2 linked regions of the Solitalea canadensis DSM 3403 genome follow. The protein of the gene in region 2 interacts with the protein of the main gene of each other region in a pairwise test. Links are inferred from orthologs where the notes say so. Each region holds a gene or a part of one and is shown on either strand. Other genes may lie near its edges.

Region 1 (3,963 bases), 1.1 Mb from region 2 along the record:
GCCTTAGCATCGCCTACGTTGTCTGTATAGCCCCCAATTTTAAGTTCAACTGCCGAATAAGCTTTTAGTATCTCTGCGATATTGTTTAATTGTTCTTGGGATTCTGGTTTAAGCGTAGCGCTACCTGTTTCAAAAGTTAAACGATCAAAAGAAAACCAGGTGGTTTTATCTACCGGCTTGCTTTTATCTTCAATAAAAGCAATCAGTTTATTTTCAATTCCAAACTCCGGAATATTCAATTCAACGCCATTAGGTAATTTTTTCTTAAAGAAATTACCCAGCTTAGCCATAGCATCAGATACTTTTGCAGCTGCTGTATCTACCATTTGCTCTGCAGTATCGACCACGGTATCAACAGTGGGAACTGTTGCTGTATCCGGTTTTTTATTACAACTTCTCCACAAAAAGAATATTGCCAGTAAGGCAACAGCTGCTAACAATAGATTACGTAGCCAATTGGAACTTCCAGTAGGTGGAGGAGTTGAGTAGGCAGTTTTGGCTGTATTAACGGTATCCCGAACTCCACTACTGATTGATGATCCAAGATTAGTTAAGCTACCCAAACCTAACAGGCTACCTAATCCGGAAGGAGCTGCACTTACAATATTATCTTTCTGACTCGACAAAAAATTAGTTAATCCGCTCAGTCCCCAACCCTCATCACTCGCTTTTTTTCCAAGGAAACTCATTATTAAAGGAGCAGCTAAAGTCAATATTGAAGCAGCAGAAGAACTTTTAACCCCTGATGCTCCTCCTATAAGAGTTGACAAATCAGCAGTTTTGTCACCAAATAATGAAAAAAGTAAACGTTTACCTTGATCAATCAACCCACCTCCTGCAGTTCCACTGGTACCCAGGCCAGACAACAGATCTGAAGGGTTTGAAAGAATATTACTTGATGCGGCTGACCCTTTTATTAGATCAAAGATTCCACTCATCGATGATGAATCAGAAGATTTATTAAGTAAACCTGCCAGAATACTTGGAAATGCAGCACCGAAAGCTCCTGTTATACTACCTGATGATTCACCTAATGTAGAAGAAGCCTGAGAGACAAGGTCAGGCGTTACAAACCCTTTTAGGGTATCAATAATATTGGCCATAAACTTAGATATTTGGTTATAAATAGAATGTTAACTTTCTCGGTTTTATTAAATTTAAGATTTTAATTTGACTTATAATCAATAACTTATAACAAAAAAGCAGATTTTTTAAAAAATCTGCTTTGACTATAGATAAATAGATGTCTTTGACTTAAAACTAAAAAGGAAGATCATCTTCAGCTGAGTCCTGGCTTGCTGAAATTGCTGCAGGAATATGTTCATCCATTTTTCCTGTATTGTGAACAGGCGACTCATAAGAACCTGAAGATTGATAACTACCCGGAGATGCGCCACCTGGCTCGTTATCACTTTTACGTCCCAACATTGTAAAGTTATCAGCAACAATTTCTGTTTGGTAACGTTTATGGCCTTCTTTGTCTTCCCATGAACGGGTGCGGAGTTTTCCTTCAATGTAAACCAATTTACCTTTTACAAGGAACTTTTCCGCAATGTCGGCCAAACCTCTCCACATTACAATATTGTGCCATTCAGTTTGTTCAACCTTTTTACCATCCTTTGTGTATGTTTCGGAAGTTGCTAAAGGAAAACTTGCAACCTTTACGCCTCCTTCCAGGTGTCTTAATTCGGGATCCTTGCCCAAATGACCTACCAGAATAACTTTATTAATTCCAGACATAGATAAATTGTATTAACGTAAATTTAGATTTATCAGAATAAGTTAAAACTTTTTTAAGTAATTATCAACTATTTTTGGGACCGCGTACTGATCTATTTCATCTTCGTTTACCCAAAAAACGCCATTAAACTCATCTAAAAGCGTATTTTCCATTCTTATTTCCCAAAATCTGGCATAAATTATTTGATGCGATAAAACATGTTTTTTCTCATCAGAAACAGATTTTATATACAATTTTGTATTTTTTTTAAATTTCTCAAAATGAGACGATTGAATCAACTCACTTTCAGTAAGTCTTTCCGCTGTCTCAATGAGTGGAAAATCATACATATTTTGCCAGATATCTTTTGCTATTCGTTTATTTAATAAAACCTTGGTACCATCTTTAACCACCAGGTAATTAAAAAAACGCTCTTTCACCTTGGTTCGCTTATCCTTGACAGGCAGTTTATCAACCATTTCATGCTGATAGGCATAGCAATTTAACCTCAACGGACAATTTGCACAATTGGGAGATGACGGCTTACATTGTATAGCTCCAAACTCCATAACCGCCTGGTTATAGAGAAATGGCTCCGCTTGCTCTAACAACTCATATGCGAGTTTTTTGAACTCCTTTTTTCCTATGGTAGAATCAATCGCCGTTTCAATTCCAAAGTAACGGGAAAGTAATCTGTAAACGTTTCCGTCTACAACAGCGTGCTTTTCATTAGCAGAAAACGAAGAAATAGCTGCCGCTGTGTACTCCCCAACTCCCTTTAACTTCAAAAGCGTTTCATAGTTGCAAGGAAAAACACCATTATGCTCATTTTTTATAATTTTAGCCGTTGCATGCATATTCCGGGCTCTGGAATAATAACCTAAGCCTTGCCAAAGCTTTAGGATTTCATCCTCACTTGCATCTGCAAATTCTGTAACGGATTTATAACGTTCAAGGAATTTATGAAAATACGGAAGTCCCTGTTCAACACGGGTTTGCTGCAATATAATTTCGGAAAGCCATATAATATAAGCATTTTTTGTATCACGCCAGGGTAAATCCCTTTTATTAATTTTGTACCACTTTGTAACTTCTTCAACAAACACTGTAAAAAAATATTTTTTTGATTTTTATAATCGGTTTAAACACATAACTTTGCAACCCCAAATTAATGAAGACGTTAGGAATTTAAAAAGAAAAAAGATGACTAAAGCTGAGGTAATTGCAGAAATTGCACAAAAAACTGGAATTGAAAAAGTTGACGTATCTGAGACCGTTGAAGCATTTTTCAAGGTGATCAAAAACGCAATGATCGAGGGTGAGAACGTATATGTTCGCGGATTTGGTAGCTTCGTTATCAAAAAGAGAGCTGAAAAAACCGCCCGTAACATTTCAAAAAACACTGCCATTATCATTCCTGAACATTTTATCCCAAGCTTTAAGCCTGCAAAAGTGTTTGTAGAAAAGGTAAAAAACAGCGCTGCTAAAGCTAAAATGGCTGCTGCTGCTGAAGAAAAAATTGAAATGTAATTCTTAATCCCTTTTTATGTTGTCGAGAAAACAAATAATAATCATTCTTTCAGTAGTTGTACTAATTGGTGCACTCTATTCACTCGACATCAAAGGGCTGGTAAACCCTAAAGAGGGCAAGAAACCTGATTCTGAGCAATCAGCTTCAGGTGTTTCAACAGAAAGCATTTCAAAATCAGCTAAGAAGCAACTATCGGCCGGAGCTGTTAAACAAATTGAGGGATTAGAAGGACAATTAGCCAAAGACCCGAAAAACATTGAAGCTCAAAAGGCTCTTGCAAAACAATGGGAATCTATGCATGTTAACCACGTAAGTGGCTTATACATGTACCAGATTGCCCAGCAAGACCCAAATCTTCAAAATTGGTTAAATGCAGGCGACAAATTACAAACAGGAATTGCCACGGTGAGTGATAGTACTGAAGTAAGTTTTGTTGCTGAAAAAGCAATTGATTCTTATCAGAAAGCTTTAGCTTTAGATCCTGAAAGCCTTGACGCTAAAACCGGTTTAGGTATTTGTTATGTTGAAACAACTCAAAACCCTATGCAGGGCATTACCTTGCTTAGAGAGGTCGTTGAGAAAGATCCTGAAAATCTGAAAGCAAACATGAATTTAGGTTTGTTCTCTATGAAAACAGGACAATACGATAAAGCTGAAAAACGCTTTTTAACAGTATTGAAAAAGTCACCAAGCGCTGATGCTTATTTTTACC
Region 2 (5,412 bases):
TTGGAGCACCGGCTGTTACTAGTATTTTATTAAATGGAGCCTCTTCAGGAATACCGTTAGAACCATCACCCAAGTAAAAGTTTGCAGTGTAGCCAAGAGTAGGCAGAAACTTTAATGTCTTATCAAATAATTCTTTTTGTCGTTCTATTGTATACACTTTAGCACCAAGTTCCACTAAAATGGACGTTTGGTAGCCAGAGCCTGTTCCGATCTCGAGTACTTTTTCACCTTTTTGTATGTGTAAAAGCTCGGTTTGGTAGGCCACGGTGTATGGTTGAGAAATCGTTTGCCCCGCGTCGATTTGCAGAGCTTTATCTGCATAAGCAACTTCAGCAGCATATTTTTCAACAAAAAAATGGCGCGGTATTTTTTCAATTGCCTTTAGAACAGCCTCATCCTTAATGCCCTTCTCTTTAAGTTGCTTTACTAAAACCTTTCTTAATCCTTTATGTTTATACGAATCGAGCATTAATTTTAAATTATAGTTATTAAATGTCAAAAATACAATAAAATTGGCTCAATATTTGATAAGGGCGTCGAATAATTATGCATATTTGTTCAATTATCTAAATAAAAGCTAAATCAAAAATTACTCCCCAAAAAAATGAAACTAAAGTTTCCCTTATTAATTTTCTTTTCAGTGTTGTTTGCCAATACCCTGAAAGCACAAAACATTTCTCCGTACAGGTTCAGTCTTGGAGCCAAAATTTTGAGTTACAATGAACAAATGGCTGTACCTAATTCTGATTTCAACAACAATGATTATCAGTTAAATAGCGTAACCGGAATTATATTCAAGGTACGAAATAACATGTACTCTTTTCGCGGCGGAGTAGATTATCTTAAGCAAAAAGACAATAATTCCGCACCTGATTGTCCGACTTGTCCCGGCTATACAGGAGCTAATGAGCAACTGAAAGTAGGCGTTGGTTTTGAACGAGAATTCTTTTATTACAACGTAAGACCTGTAATCGGACTTGACGTTTTTTATTTCAGGTCAGAGTATAATGGGAAAATTGTTCCGCCATCAGGTGTGCTGAGTTCTGTGGAAAATATTCGCAATGGAGCTGGATTTACTCCATTCATTGGTGTAAAAATTTATCCTATGGATAGAATTACCATTTCTGCAACGGCTAACTTTAATGGGATTTGGTTCCATGAAAAGATTCAGAATACTTTAGGTGCAACAATGATTAAAACATCTGTACCGGCTACTACCAGGTATGAAACCTATTTTAACCCATTGGGTGGTTTAACCCTGTTGTACAATTTCGGTTCACTCGAAGATTAATAAGGATCTACATCAATTTTGATCAGGCTGTTACGATTCTCTTTTTGTGTATAAAAGTGATCGATAGCGGCCTGAACAACTTGCTTTACCTTCCCAATTGAGACATTTTCCTTCTCAATTTTGATCATAATTGTTTTGATATAATAGTTTCGTATCCGAGATATTAGTGGTATTTCCGGACCCAATATTCGTTTTCCTAACTGATTTCTTAACTCTTTGGCTAAAAACTCGGCAGATTGGTTTGCCAGGTTTTGGTCTTTATTTTTAATATCAATTTGTATAAGCCGATAGAATGGAGGATAATGAAACCCACTCCGTTCTGCTAACTCCGCTTTAAAGAAAGGTTCATATTTATTGTACATAACCCATTCAATAACTTTATGAGTAGGTTGGTTGCTTTGTATGATTACCTTGCCTCTGCTGCTTCTTCTGCCTGCCCGGCCACTCACTTGTGTCATTAACTGAAAGCTGCGCTCAAAAGCTCTGAAATCAGGGAAATTCAGCATTGCATCAGCATTCAGCACACCGATTAAACTTACATTTTCAAAATCAAGTCCTTTGGTAACCATCTGGGTACCTACCAGGATATCAATCTTTCGGTCTTCAAAATCGTTGATCAGATGCTGATACCCGTATTTGCTGCGGGTTGAATCCAAATCCATTCGCGCAATTCTAGCTGTTGGAAGGATTATTGCCAGTTCATCTTCGATCTTTTCCGTTCCAAAACCTTTTTGTTCTACTTGGGTACTACCACATGCCGGGCAACGATAAAACAACTCGTCTTTAAAGCCACAATAATGACAATGCAATTTATTATCATGTTTATGGTATGTTAAGCTAATGTCGCAATTGATGCATTTGGGAGTGAATCCACAAGTGCCACACATTAGCATAGGAGCGTAGCCACGGCGGTTTTGAAATAAGATTACCTGTTCCTTTTTATTAAGTGCTAATTCAATTTCATTGAACAACAAGCTCGAAAAATGAGATTTCATGCTTTTTTGCTTGCGTTCTTGCTGTAAATCGGCTACTTGTATTTCTGGTAATTGAACTCCGCCAAAACGCTCTGTCAACGTAACCAGTTTATAACGATTGCTGGTTGCATTATAATAACTTTCAATAGAAGGTGTTGCAGATCCTAAAATAATGGAAGCTTTATGCAAATGGGAGAGATACAAAGCCGTGTCTCGTGCATTATAGCGAGGTGCCGGATCAAATTGTTTAAAGGAAGTTTCGTGCTCTTCATCAACAATGATTAGCCCTAAATCTGCAAAGGGCAGAAAAACAGAAGATCGTGCGCCTAAAATTATTTTGTATTGATTTTTAAGCGTTTTTTGCCACACTTCAGCCCGTTCATTGTCATTGTATTTTGAATGATAAATTCCTACGTTATCACCAAAATGTGCTTGCAAACGCTGAATCATTTGAGCCGTAAGGGCAATTTCAGGTAATAAGTATAAAGCCTGCTTGTGTTCTTTTAGACAAGCTTCAATGAGTTTTATATAAATCTGCGTTTTCCCGGAGGCTGTAACTCCGTGAAGAAGAACCGGAAGATTAGCCTCAAATCCGTCCTTAATTTCATCCAACGATTTTTCTTGTGCAGCAGAAAGACTAAAGTTTTTTATTAGTTCAATTTCAGGTTGTGAAAAGCGACTGATTTCTTTTTTTTCGGTTCTGAAAATGTCCTTTTCTACCAAAGCATTAAAAATGGCATTAGAAGCACCGCTTTCTTCCAGTAACTCTTTTTTTGTTAGTGCCGGTCGGAGCTTCGAAAGGTGTAGGTAAACCATTAAAAGATCCACCTGCTTTGGGGCCCTTTCTAATATGCTAAAAAGCTCTTTTAATTGATCAGGATTATTATAAACCTTGTGTAGTTTAACAAATGTTTCGAGCTTGGGTTTATAACGGTCATTTAGTTCTTCCGAAATTAAAACGATTCTTTTTTCATTTAATGATTTAATTACTGGCATTACGGTTTTCTGACCCAATACCTTCATAATATCACTAATACTGAGGTCTTCTTTTAGTTCCAATGCATCTACAACCAAAAACTCTTTATCATTCAATAAGCTTTTATCAAACTCGTGTTCACGATTCAAGGTGATTTTAGTCTCACTGGCAAGTTTCATGGCTGCTGGTAATGCAGCATTCATCACTTCTCCAATGTAGCACATGTAATAGGATGAAATCCATTGCCATAATCTTAACTGATTCTCCGTTACCAGTGGCACATCATCTAATACAGAAATAATATACTTTGCCTCGTATAGGGTTGGAGCTTCAGTTGTAATCTGATAAACTAATGCAGTGTATACTTTATTCTTTCCAAATTGCACGATTACCCGTTGCCCAACCCTGATAGTTTGATTGAGTTCAAATGGAATGCGATAAGTATAGTTTCTGGAAATTGCTAAGGGCAGCACAACCTCTGCGAACAGTGTTACTCTGTCGTTATAATCACCAGAATGAAGTTTAAGCATAGTTTATCAATTAGCAATTGTTGATGCCAGTAAACAGGTAATAAGGTATAAGTTTTTGAACCGGTTCAGAAATTAATAAAAAAAAACTTAAAGGGCATTTTATTATTAAAAACGTTCTCTAAGCGCTCCAATAAATACAGATAACCATCCAATTATAAAAGCTACACCACCAAAAGGAGTGATGATTCCTAACCAGGTTGCGTTATGAAATCCGATAACTTCGCGTGTTGCCAATAAATATAATGAACCGGAAAATAAGATAATACCCGCAAGGAAGAACCATACGGCTCTTAAAAAAGATTTCTTTACAGATAGCTTTGGATAAAAAGCTAAAACTAATAATACGATAGTATGGTAAAATTGATATTGAACGCCTTTTTCCCAAATAGAAAGCTGATAGTCATTAAGCAAAGGTTTTAAACCATGTGCTCCGAAAGCACCCAAAGCTACGGCCAAAGCACCGCAAATGGATGCTATCATTAATACTTGTTTTTGCATTTAACGGAAGTTTAATCTTATAACGAAATAAGCATCTAAATTAACAACTGTTTACAACAATTAAACGAAACAAAAGAGTAAAATTATATTTTTGTTAAAGCGCCTACACTCTTAAAACTGTTTTAAAAACTCTTTTGAGCTGTAAGTTTCTAATAGTAAGCATCAATCAGATCGTTTCTCTAAAAATGAGAACATTATAAATATTGTTAAATGAACAAATTCCTGGCGGCAGTGGTGGTGTTGGTTGCAGCAGTAGCCACGGTTGTTTTCTTTTATTTTAAAAGCTTAAATAGTAGCAGATACCAGTCTCAGCCATTTAAAGCAGTTCCTGCATCAGCTGCAGTTGTTATTGATCTCAGAAACTCCGAAGAATTTTTATCACTATTTCAGAAAAATAGAATGCTGGATGATTTATTCAGTTCCGAATTAATAGCTGATATTAAATCGTTGAATAGTTCGTTTTTGCAGCATGCAGATTTGCGAAATGTACTAAAAGACGAAAGAATCTTAACCTCCGTTCATATCAATAGCCAACAATCACCATCCCTTTTATTCATCATTCCTCTTAAAAACACTGACCGTCTTAATCGGTTTTTTAATAATTTGAAAGGGGAGGATAATACCCTGAAATACAGACTTACTAAAATTGAAGATGCAGAGGTTTATACAGTTGGGCTGGGCAATAATCATAAAGCGTTTTCATTTACTTCCTACAAAGGTTTGTTACTTGGAAGTTTTGATGTAGAACTTTTGAAAAATAGCATTAATGTGCAACACAGTTCAACAGATATTTCTGTAGGTTCTTTAATTAAAGTTGAAAATGTGGAGTCTACCGCTATAAAAGCAACTTTATATATCAATTATAAACAACTTGGGATACTAACTGATGCCTTTTTGGACGATAAAAATAAAGGAGGTTTAGGGTTCTTAACAGGGGTAGCCAAATGGAGTACCCTTAATTTGAATTACAAGAGTGATGCATTGATGTTTAACGGTATTACCCATGCAGATCTTTCTTCAGCTGATTACTTTGCAATGTTTATAAATCAAAAGCCTCAGCCGGTCAGAATTCCAGCTTTGCTTGCTGATCGAACTTCTTTTTTTGTTGATTTTGGTGTCAGCGACTATGAGCAGTTTAAAAAA

Evidence for each region. Proteins that work in one complex are often made in the same cells at the same time.
Region 1: the proteins of priA (region 2) and SOLCA_RS17230 interact in binary tests that used the Escherichia coli proteins (3 or more experiments, as listed by UniProt). The link is inferred for Solitalea canadensis DSM 3403 from one-to-one orthologs.

The regions. Positions count from the first base shown.
Region 1 is NC_017770.1:4,145,364-4,149,326, forward strand. Bases 1-2,792 are described here. They hold SOLCA_RS17230 (single-stranded DNA-binding protein), read right to left. Parts: upstream 1,741-2,792; coding sequence 1,261-1,740; downstream 1-1,260. Other genes in these bases: SOLCA_RS17225 (DUF937 domain-containing protein), read right to left, coding at 1-1,103; mutY (A/G-specific adenine glycosylase), read right to left, coding at 1,783-2,792. In the rest of the region: more of mutY, read right to left, coding at 2,793-2,826; SOLCA_RS17240 (HU family DNA-binding protein), read left to right, coding at 2,888-3,250; SOLCA_RS17245 (tetratricopeptide repeat protein), read left to right, coding at 3,267-3,963. UniProt on the Escherichia coli protein: Plays an important role in DNA replication, recombination and repair. Binds to ssDNA and to an array of partner proteins to recruit them to their sites of action during DNA metabolism. Acts as a sliding platform that migrates on DNA via reptation.
Region 2 is NC_017770.1:3,063,721-3,069,132, reverse strand. The notes cover bases 1,030-4,099. They hold priA (replication restart helicase PriA), read right to left. Parts: upstream 3,772-4,099; coding sequence 1,288-3,771; downstream 1,030-1,287. Other genes in these bases: SOLCA_RS12630 (DUF423 domain-containing protein), read right to left, coding at 3,877-4,099; SOLCA_RS12640 (hypothetical protein), read left to right, coding at 1,030-1,291. In the rest of the region: SOLCA_RS12645 (protein-L-isoaspartate(D-aspartate) O-methyltransferase), read right to left, coding at 1-469; more of SOLCA_RS12640, read left to right, coding at 605-1,029; more of SOLCA_RS12630, read right to left, coding at 4,100-4,269; SOLCA_RS12625 (DUF3352 domain-containing protein), read left to right, coding at 4,480-5,412.